DNA from 2 places in the Pseudarthrobacter oxydans genome. Region 2 is predicted to be linked to the other one. Evidence: predicted binding sites of a transcription regulator. Region 2 holds the regulator's gene; the other holds the start of a gene.

Region 1 (7,731 bases), 760 kb from region 2:
GCCGCTTCCTTCAGCAGCCTGGGGGCATGACCCGCGCGATGGCGTCAACGCCTAGGCTGCGAGGCGGGTCTTGACCTCGGCTGCGGACGGATTCGTGGCCGCGGTGCCGTCCGGGAAGAGGACGGTGGGTACCGTGCGGTTGCCCCCGTTAAGCTGCTCCACGAGTTCGGCAGTGCCTTCGACTTCCTCGATGTTGATCTCGGTGTAGCCGATGCCCTGGGCATCCAGCTGCTTCTTCAGCCGGTTGCAGTAGCCGCACCAGGTAGTGGAAAACATGGTGATGGTGCCGGAGTCGGGAGTGAAGTCCACGGAGCTCTCCTCTGTGTCGTTGACGGTTTCGTTCCTGACAACGGTAACGCGGCGGTGCCTATTCCCGGCCAACAGAGGCCGCAGGCCGTTCATATGTCCTTCGGATGACACCATCTGGCGCCGGTGGCATGCTGGAGCCATGTGTGGACGCTATGTCATGGCCCGTGCCGTGGGGGACCTCCTGGCCGAGTTCGACGCCGAGCTGGAGGACGAGGTGAACATTCCTCCGTCGTGGAATGTCGCCCCGACGGACGACGTTCCCATCGTCCTTGAACGCCTGGTGGATGACGGGCCGGCTGCCAGGCAGGTGCGCCAGCTCCATGTTGCCCGGTGGGGGCTGGTCCCGTCCTGGGCCAACGACCCGGGCATCGGCTCGCGGATGATCAACGCACGCAGTGAGTCCGTGCTTGAGAAGCCGGCGTTCCGCAAGGCCGCCAGGTCGCGCCGCTGTGCGGTCCCGGCAGATGGATACTACGAATGGAAGCAGGGGCCGGGAAAGTCGAAGCAGCCGTACTATGTCCATCCGGACGGGGGTAAGGGCCTGGTCTTCGCAGGGCTCTATGAGTGGTGGAAGGATCCCGCGTGGCCGGCGGGGGAGCCGGGCGGCTGGATGCTCTCCACGGCCATCCTGACCACTGACACCCCGCCGCCCGGCAGCGAGTCAACGGTGTTTGGAAAACTGACGGCCTTGCATGACCGCGTGCCGCTGCCGATGGACAAAGCCACGATGCGGGCATGGCTCGACCCAACCGCGGACGAAGCCGCCGGCCTGGTGGACCTGGTGCGGGCGGGGGTCAAGGACGTGGCGGCGGACTGGCACGTGGACTCTGTGGGAAAAGAAGTCGGCAACGTCCGGAACAACGGGCCGGAACTCATCCGGCCCGTGGAGGCCCTCTTCTAGTAGTCCGTCGCGGACCCGCGGCAAGCGCTATACGGTGACCGCGCCGTCGTCGTCCACTCTCCAGGCGGGGTTGTAGGCAACCTCCCACCGGAAGCCGTCCGGATCGGCGAAGTATCCGCTGTACCCGCCCCACGGCTGGGTGATGGGCTCCGCGATGATGGCAGCCCCCGCCGCGGCCGCTTCTTCCATGACCCGGTCCACGTCCTCAGTGGACGGAAGGTTGTGGCTAAGCGTGATGCAGGGAACCGGACCGGGCGGACTGACGCCGGCGTCAGCCTGCATCTGGCGGACGTCCCACAGGGACAGCACCAAACCGTGGTTCACCTGGATGAACACAACATCACCCTCAAGTTCACGGTGGACCGGCCAGCCAAGGCCGTCCACATAGAACGCGCGGGAGGCGGAAACGCTGCGGACACCTAGTGAGATGAAGTCGACTCTGGGCTGCATGCTTCGATACTGTCAGACGATGGCGACAATTCAAGGAAATGATCGAGATGCTTTGGCCGACAAGGAACAGCTCGCTGCGGTCCGCATTGCTGTCGACGAGGTGGATGAGCAGATTGTCACCCTCATCGCCCGCCGGGAACGGCTGATCCGGATTGCCGGAACCCTCAAGGGTGATGACGCCGAGGTCCGTGCGCCCGGGCGCGTGGAACGGATCATTGAGCATGTCCGCTCGGCAGCCGAGAAAAAAGACATCGACCCGGACATTGTGGAGTCCACGTACCGGGCAATGATCTCCGGCTTCATCGAACTGGAAATGCGGGTCCACAAAGGGAACAGCTGAACTGCCCGCAAGCCCTTGTTTAGAGGTGTTCCTCCACGGGGACGCCGTGCTGGAATTCCCTGCCCTCGGCCTCGCTGAAGGCTGACATGACATGCCCCTTGCCAAGGCCGTTCAAGGCCGCCAGGGGAAAGCTGCCCGTAATGGTGCTGTCGGAGTGGGTCACACCGGACAGGTCGTAGTCTTCTTCGACTCCCTGTTCACGGTTGAATGAATAAAAGGCAATCGCCTCCCCGTTCATGAACTCAATGCATAGCCGCCGTTGTGTTGAATAGTCCGGAGTAGCCCCTACCAGACCTACCACGTAAGCACCGGACGCCGGGATGGTGCCGTCTATATTGAACGTGGCCACCACGGTGGAGTCCTGGGTTGAGATGCTTGCCTGCTTAAGAAGTGCGTCTTGGGTGCTCATGGCACCATCCTGCTCCCTGTCGATCGGTCCGTCCACCCTTGCGCGCCATTCTCCTCAGTCCTTCCTCTGAACCTTCTTTGCGCACGTTCAGGGCAGGGGTAGACTGGGCTTATTCGAACAAGTATTCGAATAAGCCAGATGAGATCCGGGAGGCGCCATGGGCATGTTCAGCCAATCCGTGGACGTCGAGTGCACCGCCGACGGCGAACCGCAGCGCCTGCTGTGGGCAGGACGTTCCTATGCTGTTTGTGCTGAACCGGTGCGCTGGTACGAACGCCGGCAATGGTGGGCGGAAGAAAGCCGCGCTCCGCTTGGCAGCGGCCGCGGACTGGTGGACCACGAAATCTGGCGGGTCCAGGTGCGGCCTGACCACCCTGTCCGTGGGGTCCAGGGGCCGGAAGAAACCCTGACGCTTGACCTCACCAGGCATATCCAAAGCGGCCGCTGGCGGCTGCTGCGCATCCATGACGCACTCCGGCCCAGGACAGCATGAGCTTCACCCATCTTCACGTCTCCACTGCCTTCAGTGCGCACTACGGCGTCTCCTGGCCAGAGGAACTGGCACAGGCCGCCGCCGCTGACGGTGCAACGGCCCTTGCATGCACTGACCGTGACGGCATGTACGGAACCATCAAACACCTCAAGGCATGCATGGGAGCGGGCATCGATCCCATTGTGGGTGTTGACCTTGCGGTATTTGACGACGACGGCGATCACCGCACCCAGCTTGCCGGCAGGGTGGTGGTGCTGGCCCGGGGCAACAACAACGGGGCGGGCTACCGCGCGCTCTGCAGGCTGATATCAGATGCCCATGCCCGCACCTCCGGGAAATCCGGGGGAACAGTTCCAGCCGCCGTGACCAGGGCCGAACTTGCCTCCCGAACCCTCGATCCCCAAACCCTGAAACCGGTGCTGACTGTCCTGGTCGGGCCTGATTCCGACGTCGGCCGCGCCATGGGCGGGCGGCGCTACCTTCGTCCGCGCACCCTCTTCAAGCAATGGTTGGACGCCATGCCCGCAGGCACTTTGGTTGCCGAGATAGTTTCCCAGCTCAGCGCACCCGGAAAGCCCTTGAGTACCGCCCATGCTGTCCGCATGCTCAAGCTGGCAGAAGAGCATCATGTTCCTGCAATCCTGACAAACGCCGTAAGGTACTGCGCTGCAGACGGAGCGCCCACCGCGGATGTGCTCGACTCAGCCCGCACCCTGAAATCCCTGCCGCAACTCGCGGAAGAGCCCCTGCTGCAGCTAACAGGCCAAGGCTGGCTTAAATCCTCCGCGGAGATGCTCCGTCTGGGCAAGGAGATCATTTCTGCGGCAGGCTATGGTGCAGCGGACCTCAAGCAGCTGATGGCGCAGACCGAGGCGCTGGCGGACCTCTGCAGGATTGATCCGGTCACGGACATGGGGTGGAAGCAGCCCGTGGTGCCGGAAGCTTCAGTCATCGGGATCAGCCAGGATCCGCACCTTGAACTGGTCCAGCGGTGCCAGGCTGGAATCACCAGGCGCTTCCCGGGAGTTACCGGCACTGCCGGACAAAGGATGCGCTCCCGGCTCGATCACGAACTGGGCATCATCCGCAACCTCGGCTTCTCCTCCTATTTCCTGACAGTTGCCGAGGTCTCCCGCATGATCCAGGAAATGGGAGTGCGGGCAGCAGCCCGTGGATCCGGCGCCTCAAGCCTGGTCAATTACCTGATCGACGTCAGCCAGGTGAACCCCCTGCAGCATGACCTGATTTTCGAACGCTTCCTGTCGCAGGACCGGGCAACCCTTCCGGATATTGACATAGACGTTGAAAGCGCGGAGCGGCACAACGTCTACCACCGGATTTTTGAGCGCTTTGGTGCTGAGCGGGTCACCCTGATGAGCATGCAGAATGGCTACCGGGCCAGGGGCGCAGTGCGGGACGCCGGCATGGCGCTGGGCATGGACGGCGACGAAGTGGGGGAGATTGCCAAGCAGTTGTGGCGCTTTTCTGCCCGCAATTTCCGTGAAGCGCTGCAGGAAAAACCTGAGCTCCGGGAGTTCGCCGGCCGGGTGGAACAGCGGGACCTGGATGGAAACCAGCAGCTTGATCTGCTGGTGGACCTGACGGAACGCCTTGACAGGCTGCCCCGGCATATTTCCATGCATCCCTGCGGCGTGATCCTTGGCGACGCAACCCTGCTGGACCGCACTCCCGTGCAGCCCAGCGGAATTGGCCTCCCCATGAGCCAGTTCGATAAGCACGACATGGATCCCATGGGAATGCTCAAGCTTGATGTCCTTGGGGTCCGGATGCAGAGCGCCATGGCTTTTGCCGTGCGGGAAGTCATCCGCATCCACCCCTCCAAGGAAGAAGTGGTGGCAGCCGGAAAGCATTCACCTGGTCCGGACGGGACCGGTCCCGACTACATTGCCGACAACGGGCGCATCGACCTCAATGCCGTCCCGCTGGACGATGAAGCCACCTTTGAACTGATCAGGAGCACCCACACCCTGGGCTGCTTCCAGATTGAATCGCCCGGGCAGCGTGAGCTCATTGGCAAGATGGCGCCCCGGGAATTCAACGACCTCATCATCGATATTTCACTGTTCCGCCCCGGCCCCATGAAATCGGACATGGTCCGGCCCTTCCTTGAGCACAGGCACGGATTCGCCCCCGAGGTGTACCCCCATCCGGACCTGAAACCGGTGCTCGCGGAGACCCACGGCGTCACCGTTTTCCACGAACAGATCCTGAAGACCTTCGACGTCATGACAGGCTGCGGACTGGCACGTGCGGACGAGTTCCGCCGTGCCCTGGGCAACGAGGTCCTTGAGTTGGGCGTGGAGGAGTTCTTCCGCAAAGCGGCCCGGGAAAGGGGCTACGCGCCCGTTGTGGTGGACAACGTCTGGGGAACCTTGAAAGCCTTCGGAAGCTTCGGATTCTGCAAAGCGCATGGTGCTGCCTTTGCAGTCCCCACCTACCAGTCGGCCTGGCTGAAGGCGCACCACCCCGAAGCATTCCTTGCCGGGCTGTGGGAGCACGATCCCGGGATGTACCCCAAAAGGCTGCTGGTAGCGGAAGCACGGCGCCTGGGCATCCCGATCCTCCCGTTGGACATCAACCGCAGCAAGGCAGAATACCGGGTGGAACGGGTAGAGCAAGGCCCGGATGCAGGAAAGCTGGGAATCAGGCTAAGCCTGAACGGCATTTACGGATTGTCCGCAACAGAACTTAAGCGGATCGTTGCCGGCCAGCCCTTTGACTCACTCGCAGACCTGAGGGCACGGTCCAGGGTCAGCAAGCCCAGCATCAAGCGGCTGGCCCAGCTGGGCGCTTTTGATTCCCTTCACCGGGAGGCAGGCGGCAACGCAAACCGTGCGGACCTTGTCCAACACCTGCAAAAACTCCAAGGTGCCGGCAGCGGACGGAAAGGTGTGGAGGTTATCGAGGGTCAGCTCTCCCTGCCTTTGGGGGATGTTGAACTGCGCAACGTCAAGCCCGGGCTGCCGGCGCCTACCCTGGTGGAAACTGTGCGGGCCGAACTCGACCTGATGGCTGTTGATGTCAGCAGCCACCTGATGGACAGCCACCGGCCGATGCTCAACAGGCTGGGAGTCACCACGGCGGACAAGCTCCTCGGCCTGCGGAACGGGACGGAAGTATTGGTGGCCGGGGTTCGCGTGGCAACCCAGACGCCGCCCATGCGGGGCGGCCGGCGGGTAGTTTTCATCAGCATCGACGACGGCACCGGCTGCATCGATTCGGTCTTCTTCCATGAAGCCCAGGAAAAGGCAGGAATGCTCCTCTTTGGAACCCGGCTGCTCCTGATCCGTGGCACCACCAGGCGGACCGGCCCGCGGGGAATCAGCCTGAGCGCGAGCATGGCCTGGGACCTGAGCCGCGCCGAAACCTTGCCGTTCCAGGAGTCCCAGGCGCAGGAACCGGAGGCCCGGCACCCCCTGGACGGAATCACCCGGACCCTCGCCATCACGGGATTCGGCGGCTGATCCTCGGGTGCGCCGCGTTGGTCGGGCCTGAGCTGAACCGATAGCATTGACGATGGCTGGCTGTGGTCCCCGTATGCCACAAGCTATGAAGCCTTAACTTTGAATAGGAGACACCCGTGTCAGATGCCCAGCAGATCACCCTTCTCGTCGATGGCGAAGAGACCAAGGTGACTACCGGGACAACCGGTGCGGAACTCTTCTTTGAGCGCCGTGATGTTGTTGTTGCCCGCGTCAACGGCGAGCTTAAGGACCTGGACCAGGAACTGCCTGAAGGCGCCGACGTCGAGGGCGTCACCATCGATTCCCCGGACGGGCTGAACGTCCTCCGCCACTCCACCGCCCACGTCATGGCGCAGGCCGTCCAGCAGCTGCGCCCGGACGCCAAACTGGGCATCGGCCCGTACATCACCGACGGCTTCTACTTCGACTTCGATGTTGCCGAACCGTTCACTCCCGAGGACCTCAAGACCCTCGAAAAGATGATGCAGAAGATCATCAACCAGAACCAGAAGTTCGTCCGCCGTGTGGTCAATGAGGACGAGGCCCGCGAAGCCATGAAGGACGAGCCTTACAAGCTTGAACTCCTGGGCAAGAAGAACGAAGCCGCAGAGGCCGGCGAAGGCGTCAACGTCGAGGTCGGTGCCGGCGACATCACCATCTACGACAACGTGGAGCGCAAGGACGGGACCACCGTCTGGTGCGACCTTTGCCGTGGGCCGCACCTGCCCAACACAAAGCTGATCTCCAATGCCTTCGCCCTCACCCGTTCGTCCTCCGCCTACTGGCTGGGTAACCAGAAGAACCAGCAGCTGCAGCGGATCTACGGCACTGCGTGGCCTACCAAGGATGCCCTCAAGGCCTACCAGGAGCGCATCGCCGAGGCCGAACGCCGCGACCACCGCAAGCTTGGCTCTGAGCTGGACCTGTTCTCCTTCCCGGACGAACTCGGCTCGGGCCTTCCCGTCTTCCACCCCAAGGGCGGCATCATCCGCAAGGAGATGGAGGACTACTCCCGGCAGCGCCATGTTGAGGCCGGCTATGAGTTCGTGTACACGCCGCACATCACCAAGGGCCACCTGTACGAGGTCTCGGGCCACCTGGACTGGTACAAGGACGGCATGTTCCCGGCCATGCACGTGGACGCCGAACTCAATGAAGACGGCACAGTCCGCAAGCCCGGCCAGGATTACTACCTCAAGCCGATGAACTGCCCCATGCACAACCTGGTCTTCCGGGCCCGCGGACGCTCCTACCGTGAGCTGCCCCTGCGGCTGTTCGAATTCGGGTCGGTGTACCGGTACGAGAAGTCCGGCGTGGTGCACGGCCTGACCCGGGTCCGCGGCA
Region 2 (7,731 bases):
CCTTGCCCACGATGGCGCCTTCGACGCCCAAGGGAACCAACGAGCGCAGGACGCGCAGGTCGTCGAGGCTGGAGATGCCGCCTGAAGCAACCACCGGCTTGCCGGTCTTTTCCACCATCTGGCGCAGGAGTTCCACATTGGGTCCCTGCAGGGTGCCGTCCTTGGTCACGTCTGTGACCACGTAGCGGCTGCAGCCGGCTTCCTCAAGGCGGCCCAGGACGTCCCAGAGGTCCCCGCCTTCCTTTGTCCAGCCCCGGCCGGACAGCGTGGTGCCGCGAACATCCAGTCCGACGGCGATCTTGTCGCCAAAGCGTTCGATTGCCCGGCGCGTCCATTCGGGGTTTTCCAGCGCGGCGGTTCCCAGGTTCACACGGGCAACGCCAAGGTCCAGGGCCGCTTCAAGGGTTTCGTCATCACGGAGACCGCCGGAAAGTTCCACCTTGATGTCCAGCCGGCCCACCACTTCGCGGAGCAGTTCCGCGTTGGAGCCGCGCCCGAAAGCGGCGTCCAGGTCCACGAGGTGCACCCATTCGGCACCCTGCTGCTGCCAGTTCAGCGCTGCCTCCAGCGGGGTTCCGTAGCTGGTCTCACTGCCCGCTTCCCCCTGGACCAGCCGGACGGCCTGGCCGTTGACGACATCGACGGCGGGCAGCAGTTCAAGAACCGGCAGGTCGGTTGCGGTGGTCATGTCAATCCTTCGGGTCGGGGTCAGTATGGCCAGCCGCCGGTCAGTTGCCCGGCAGCGTCAGCAGGTAGGCAGCGAGCAGCGACATGCCCGCCAAAACATAAAACGAAATCTGGGTCCAGAGCGGCTTGTGCTGCTGCCTGAAGGACAGGGCCCCGCCCACCAGCAGGCCGGCCAGCCCCATCAGGACGATGGACCACATCTAGGCGGCGCCGTCTTCCGCTGGAGCGCCGTCTTCCGTTGAAGGGACGCCGGCGGGGACCGGGCCGCCCGGGGCCGGCTTCTTGAGGTTCTGCACCCAGTTGCGCAGCAGCCGCGCGCCGGCGTCGCCGGACTTCTCCGGGTGGAACTGGGTGGCGCACAGCGGACCGTTTTCGACCGCTGCTATGAATGGTCCGCCATGCTCGGACCAGGTGACCAGGGGTGCAGCCATGCGCGGCTGCACAACATCGAAGTTCCATTCCTGCACCCCGTAGGAGTGCACAAAGTAGAACCGCTCGTTTTCGACGCCGGCGAACAGCTTGGATCCCTCAGGCACCTTCACGGTGTTCCAGCCCATGTGCGGCACCACGTCAGCCGGCAGGAGTTCAACCTTGCCGGGCCATTCGCCGATGCCCTCCGCCTCCGTGCCGTGTTCGACGCCCGCCTCAAAGAGCACCTGGAGGCCAACGCAGATCCCCAGGACCGGCCGGCCGCCTGCCACCCGCCTGCCGATGAGGCGGATCCCGTCGACGGCTTTGAGCTCACGCATCACCGTTTCGAAGGCGCCGACACCGGGAACCACCAGGCCGTCGGCGTTCAGGACGTCCTCGGGCTTGGAGCTCAGGATGACTTCCGCGCCGGCGCGTTCGAGGGCGCGCACGGCGGACCGGACGTTACCGGAACCGTAGTCCAGGACCGTGACGGTGGGCTTGCCTTCCGGCGAGGGGAGTTTCCGGGAGGCCGAGGGATCGATGATGGCGCCGTCCTTCAGGACCTGTCCGCTCACAGCGCACCCTTCGTGGAGGGGATTCCTTCAACGCGCGGATCGGGTTCAACTGCTGCGCGCAGTGCCCGGGCGAAGGCCTTGAACTGGGCTTCGACGATGTGGTGGGGGTCCCGGCCCGCGATGACGTTCATGTGCAGGCAGATGCCGGCGTGCAGGGTGATTGCCTCGAAGACGTGGCGAGTGAGCGACCCGGTGAAGTGGCCGCCGATCAGGTGGTACTCCTGGCCGGCAGGCTCGCCGCCGTGCACCAGGTAGGGACGCCCGGACACGTCGACGACGGCGTGCGCCAGCGCTTCGTCCAGGGGAACGGTGGCTTCTCCGAACCGGCGGATCCCGGCTTTGTTCCCCAGGGCGGTGCGCAGCACTTCACCGAAGGTTATGGCTACGTCCTCCACCGTGTGGTGGACATCGATGTGGATGTCACCGGTGGCTTTGACGGTCATGTCGATCAGGGAGTGCTTGCAGAGCGCCGTGAGCATGTGGTCGTAGAACGGCACCGACGTGTCGATGTCCGAGGTGCCGGTACCGTCAAGGTTGATTTCCACGAGCACAGAGGACTCACTGGTGGCACGTTCCATGCGCGCGGTGCGGGCCGCAGCAACATTCGATCCGGTGGTACTCATGCTTGGGTCCTTTTGGGCAGAAGGGGTGGTTCGAGGCGTCCAGCGCCGGTTCTTCCAGTCTAGGCGGGAAGCTTGGCCTGGCGGGCAAGGATGCTTTCAAGGGAGGTGAGGAAAGCTGTGGTTTCGGTCTCAGTTCCGGCTGTGACGCGGAGGTGGCCGGGGATTCCTACGTCGCGGACCAGGACACCGGCGTCCAGCAGTTCCTGCCACACCTGGTGGGGGTCCTCCAGGCCGCCGAAAAACACGTAGTTGGAGTCTGACGCGGCAGGCTTGAGTCCCATCCTGAGCAGCTCGGACACAATGCGGTCGCGCTGTTTCTTGATGTCCTCCACATCCGCCATCAGCGCCTCCCGGTGCCGGAGGGCGGCGAGGGCGGTGGCCTGCGTGATGGCGGAGAGGTGGTACGGGAGACGGACGAGCCGCAGCGCGTCGGCCACTTCGGGGGCCGCCGCCATGTAGCCGAGGCGGGCGCCGGCCAAGGCGAACGCCTTGCTCATGGTCCTTGAGACGATCAGCCGTTCCCGCCCTGGCAGCAGGGTCAGCGCACTGGGCGTTCCGTCATGCGCGAACTCGTGGTACGCCTCATCGACGATGACGATGGACTGGCTTTCTTCGCCGGCCTCGTAGACGGCTTCCACCACGTCCAGCCCGAGGCCGGTTCCCGTGGGGTTGTTGGGTGAGCACAGGAAGACGATGTTGGGCTGCAGCTCCTTGACCTGCCGCGCGGCAGATTCGGCGCTGAGACCGTAATCGCCGGCACGCTCGCCCACAATGTATTCCGTGTCCGTTCCGCTGGCCAGCAGGGGATACATGGAGTACGTGGGAGGGAATCCGAGCGCTGTACGTCCTGGGCCGCCAAAGGCCTGGAGTATCTGCTGAAGGACTTCGTTGGAGCCGTTGGCCGCCCAAAGGTTGGATTCATCCAGCCCGTGCCCCAGGTACTCCGCCAACGCCTTCCGCAGGTCGGTGAATTCCCGGTCCGGGTATCTGTTGAGTCCTGCTGCCGCTTCTGACACCGCTGCGCTAATGGCCGCCCTGACGTCAGCCGGAACCCCATGGGTGTTTTCATTCACGTTCAGGAGGATTGGAACGTCCAACTGGGGCGCGCCATAGGGCGTAAGCCCGCGGAGGTTGCTGCGGAGGGGAAGCCGGTTCAGGCGCTCTAGCTGGTCATTCACCTGAACAGTTTAGTGCCCGGGCCGGACACCGGAAAATGTGACGGTTTCCTGTTCGCTCCCGGCGTGCCGCGCCCTGCCGCCCGTGGAGAGGCAAAATGCCGGGTCCTAACTTGCGGGCACGAACAATTGCTGGCCGGGGAAGACCGCGCCGGCCGGGAGGTTATTGAGCTGCACGATGTCCGCCACGACGTCCCGCGGATCACGCTCCGGTGCGACACCGGCCGCAATGCCCCACAGTGACTCGCCAGGCTGGACCGTGACTGTGACAGTGGGCGTCGTTGCAAGATCCGTCGCAGACTCCGACGCCTTGGCCGGGGCATTGAAAAAGCCTGCCAGCGAAAGAAGCAGGGCAGCGAGCAGGACCAGCGGAATGCCGATCAGCACGATGCGACCACGACGGGTCAGGCGAAGGGGCGGAAGAGGCGCAGGCCGTCCGGCCTGCCGATTGTCCGCCTGGGACAGGATTTGCTGCACCGAAAGCAGCTGGTGGCGTGAACCCCGCGAAACAGATGTAGCTGACATGATCTGAGCCCTCCTGGACCGTACTGTGCTGCCCGGACGTCCTTCCCTCCGCCCCCGGCCGGACCTTTTCCGGCGTAGTCTTCGAATGACCAGGGCAATGAGTAGAACATATATTCGAACTTTGCTTTCTCTGTTTTAGCACCTATCAACGAACATTGTCGAGACTCGCTAGAACAAATGTTTGAAAAAGCAATGCGGCTGGCCTAGCTTTGAACCAAAGAACAACCACCTGGACAGTCGATCAGCAGGGTCTGACATTTAGGGGCGGGAACTTCCAGGGCATGGCCATGGAGAGGGCCGGCGGAACCGAAAGGCATTGGCGAATATGGCAGCAGCAGCCGCCGGGGGCAGGGCAACCGCGCAACCGAAGAGGACCGCCAAGGGCCTGACTCCACGGCAAAAGAAGATCCTCGAAACCATCCAGCGCTCGGTCAACGAAAACGGGTACCCGCCGTCCATGCGGGAGATCGGCGACACCGTGGGACTGGCGAGCCTTTCGAGCGTGACGCACCAGCTTTCCCAGCTGGAGAAGCTTGGCTACCTCCGCCGCGACCCCAAGCGGCCGCGGGCCATGGAAGTCCTGATGCCGCTGACCCTGGACGGCGGAGCCGCAAAGCCGGCAAGCCAGGCGTCCGCCGTCCGTTCACCCGGTGCAGCGACTGTGACCGAACTGCCCACCGCCCTGGACACGGCGATGGTTCCCCTGGTGGGCCGGATCGCCGCAGGCGGCCCCATCCTTGCCGACCAGCTGGTGGAGGACGTGATGCCGCTCCCCAGGCAACTGGTGGGCCAGGGGGAACTGTTCATGCTTCGGGTAGCCGGGGATTCGATGGTGGATGCAGCCATCTGCGATGGCGACTGGGTTGTGGTCCGCCGCCAGCAGGATGCGGCCAACGGGGATATCGTGGCCGCGCTCCTGGATGATGAAGCCACCGTCAAGACATTCCGCCAGCGTGACGGCCACACGTGGCTGCTCCCGCAGAACACCCAGTACGAGCCCATCCTCGGAGACCACGCCACCATCATGGGCAAGGTTGTGTCGGTACTCCGCTCGCTGTAGCAGGGAAACTCCGTCCGCTGCAGCGAGACGGCCTCAGGCGTTTTCCCGGGCCAGCCGCTCCAGGGCGGCAATCGCCGTCTTCCGGTCTGTTGTGGACCAGAAGGGCGGCAGCGCCCCGCGCAGGAACCCTGCATAGCGTTCAGTGGCAAGCCGGGAGTCAAGCACGGCCACCACTCCCCTGTCGCCCGTGGAACGGATCAGCCGGCCTGCCCCCTGGGCGAGCCGGATCGCGGCGTGGGTGGCCGAAACCGACATAAAGCCGTTTCCACCTGCCTGGGCTACTGCCCGTGAGCGCGCCGTCATGAGGGGATCGTCCGGCCGCGGAAACGGGATGCGGTCTATCACCACAAGCCGGCACGAGCCGCCGGGGACGTCCACGCCCTGCCAAAGGGACATGGTCCCGAACAGGCAGGTATCGGGCTCGTCGGCGAACTGCTTTACCAGGCCGGTCATGGTGGAGTCACCCTGGCAGAGGACGGTCATCCCCAGCTTGGGGCGCAGTGCCTCGGCCGCTTCCTCTGCCGCACGCCGGGACGAGAACAAGCACAGCGCCCCGCCACCGGAAGCACGGATCAGGGCTTCCAGTTCGTCCAGTGCTTCCGGGGAAGCACCCCTGCCGGGCTTCGGCAGGTGCCCGGCCACGTAGAGGATGCCCTGCTTTGGGTAGTCGAAGGGTGATCCCACGTCCACGCCTGTCCAGCTCGGGGCGCCGTCACCCACCAGGCCCAGTCCGCCCGCGGCAGGTTCAAACGCGGAACCGATGGCCAGCGTCGCGGAGGTCAGCACCACCGTGTGGCCGGCGAAGAGTCCTTCGCGCAGCCTCCCGGCAACGGACAGCGGCGCGATGTTGATCAACGCAGGAGCGGTCTCGTCCGGCGGGGAGAATCCCTGTGCAGGGTCAAAGGAACTGGCACGGGAAAACCACACCACTTCGCGGTTCTCCCGGGCTGCCAGGAGCCGTTCACAAAGTTCCAGGATGAGCAGCAGCCGCGACCGCGCGAGCTGCCTGCCGCCGTCGGCCGTGGCGCTGCTGTCCCCCTTTGAATCCGAGAGGGCAGCCCGGCAGGCATCCCGCAGCTGGTCCACGCAGTCCAGCTGTTCATCATTGAGCCCGTTCGGGAGCAGCCCGTTCGGCACGCCTGCCAGGGCAAGCTCCAAGTTGGCGGCTGCGGCGTTCAACGCATCAACGGTGATGGCCGTGTGCTTCCGCGCACCGGCGGCAGCGGCGTGGACCATGGCCACCGAGAGCTGGCCGGAGACCGCCCCGGTAACCCTGTCCTGGAGTTCATGGGCCTCATCCACCACCACCACGTCATATTCGGGCAGGACGGCCAGGCCTTCGAACGCGCTGACGGCGAGCATCGCATGGTTGGTGACCACAACATCCGCTTCAGCAGCGTCCTGGCGCGCCAGTTCGCTGAAGCATTCCGCAGCCATGGGGCACTTCTGGGAGCCCAGGCACTCCATGGACGTCACCGAAACCTGCCGCCAGGCACGGTCCGTGACGCCCGGCAGCAGTTCATCCCGGTCGCCGGTGGCGGTCTTCTCCGCCCACTCCCGCAGCCGCACCACCTCCTTGCCGAGCTGGGACGAGGGGCCGCCCACGGCTGCGGCGAAATGCGGGACGCTGGTGTCCTCGCCCAGGCTGAAAAGCTGGCCTTCGGCCGGCTCCTCGCTGGGGAAGCCGCCTTCCAGCTTGTGCCGGCAAACGTAGTTGGAGCGGCCCTTGACCAGGGCCACTTTGACCGGCCTGTCCAGGGCGGGGGTGATGGCCTTGAGCAGCCGGGGCAGGTCCCTGCCCACAATCTGGGTCTGGAGGGCCAGGGTGGCCGTTGACACCAGGGCGGGCTTGTTGCTCTGCAATGCATGCGCGATGAGGGGGATGAGGTAGGCCAGGGACTTGCCGGTGCCGGTCCCCGCCTGGACCAGCAGGTGGTCCCCCGTTTCGATGGCGCGGGCCACCTGCCTGGCCATCTCATGCTGGCCGGCACGGCTTTGCCCGCCCATGCCCGCCACGGCCCGGTCGAGCAGTTCGATCACGAACTGCTCGCCGGCCGTTTCCGTGGCTTCTCCTGCCACGGCCTCAGTCATTGCTGACGAAGGGTTCCAGTTCAGCCGCGAAGCCTTCCCGGACCATCACGACGGCCCTGGTGCCGGCTTCAACGTGGTCGACGCTGATGATCTCGGCGTCGGAGTCGTGAAGCTTGCTGATCAGGTCCCCGCGCTCATACGGGATGAGCAGTTCCAGCTTGACGCCGGGCCGGGGAATGGCGTCGCTGATTGCCTCCAGCAGTTCGGCGATGCCTTCCCCCGTGCGGGCCGAGACCACCACGTGCCGCGGCTCGCGCTGCTTGAGCCGTTCCACCACGAACGGATCAGCGGCGTCGGCTTTGTTGAGCACGATGATTTCGGGCACCTTCCGGGCATCCACCTCGCTGAAGACCTTGCGGACTGCGGCGATCTGGCCCTCGGGATCCGGGTGCGAAACGTCCACCACGTGCAGGATCAGGTCCGCGTCCGCAACTTCCTCGAGCGTGGAGCGGAACGCTTCCACCAGCTGGGTTGGCAGTGAACGGACGAACCCCACGGTGTCGGCCAGGGTGTAGCCCAGGCCGTCCGCGGTTTCCGCTTTGCGGACGGTGGGATCCAGGGTGGCGAACAGGGCGTTCTCCACC

The links. Region 2 encodes LexA, which represses DNA repair genes until DNA is damaged. Its sites were predicted from a motif close to TCGAACANNTGTTCGA; they were not measured.
Region 1: SMD14_RS10905 (DUF6504 family protein) is a predicted target of LexA. The motif match lies at 2,523-2,538, and genes of this name have one in related genera.

Annotation. Positions count from the first base shown of each region.
Region 1 is NZ_CP139438.1:2,413,125-2,420,855, reverse strand. Features, by position in the region: gene SMD14_RS10935 (biotin/lipoate A/B protein ligase family protein) at 1-30, shown strand, start outside; gene SMD14_RS10930 (mycoredoxin) at 52-309, opposite strand; gene SMD14_RS10925 (SOS response-associated peptidase) at 467-1,210, shown strand; gene SMD14_RS10920 (VOC family protein) at 1,238-1,660, opposite strand; gene SMD14_RS10915 (chorismate mutase) at 1,680-2,000, shown strand; gene SMD14_RS10910 (hypothetical protein) at 2,020-2,409, opposite strand; gene SMD14_RS10905 (DUF6504 family protein) at 2,567-2,902, shown strand; gene SMD14_RS10900 (DNA polymerase III subunit alpha) at 2,899-6,387, shown strand; gene thrS (threonine--tRNA ligase) at 6,504-7,731, shown strand, end outside.
Region 2 is NZ_CP139438.1:1,650,607-1,658,337, reverse strand. Features, by position in the region: gene priA (bifunctional 1-(5-phosphoribosyl)-5-((5-phosphoribosylamino)methylideneamino)imidazole-4-carboxamide isomerase/phosphoribosylanthranilate isomerase PriA) at 1-688, opposite strand, end outside; gene SMD14_RS07545 (hypothetical protein) at 729-887, opposite strand; gene hisH (imidazole glycerol phosphate synthase subunit HisH) at 888-1,673, opposite strand; gene hisB (imidazoleglycerol-phosphate dehydratase HisB) at 1,670-2,296, opposite strand; gene SMD14_RS07530 (histidinol-phosphate transaminase) at 2,356-3,474, opposite strand; gene SMD14_RS07525 (LysM peptidoglycan-binding domain-containing protein) at 3,580-3,996, opposite strand; gene lexA (transcriptional repressor LexA) at 4,322-5,056, shown strand; gene SMD14_RS07515 (ATP-dependent DNA helicase) at 5,090-7,147, opposite strand; gene hflX (GTPase HflX) at 7,140-7,731, opposite strand, start outside.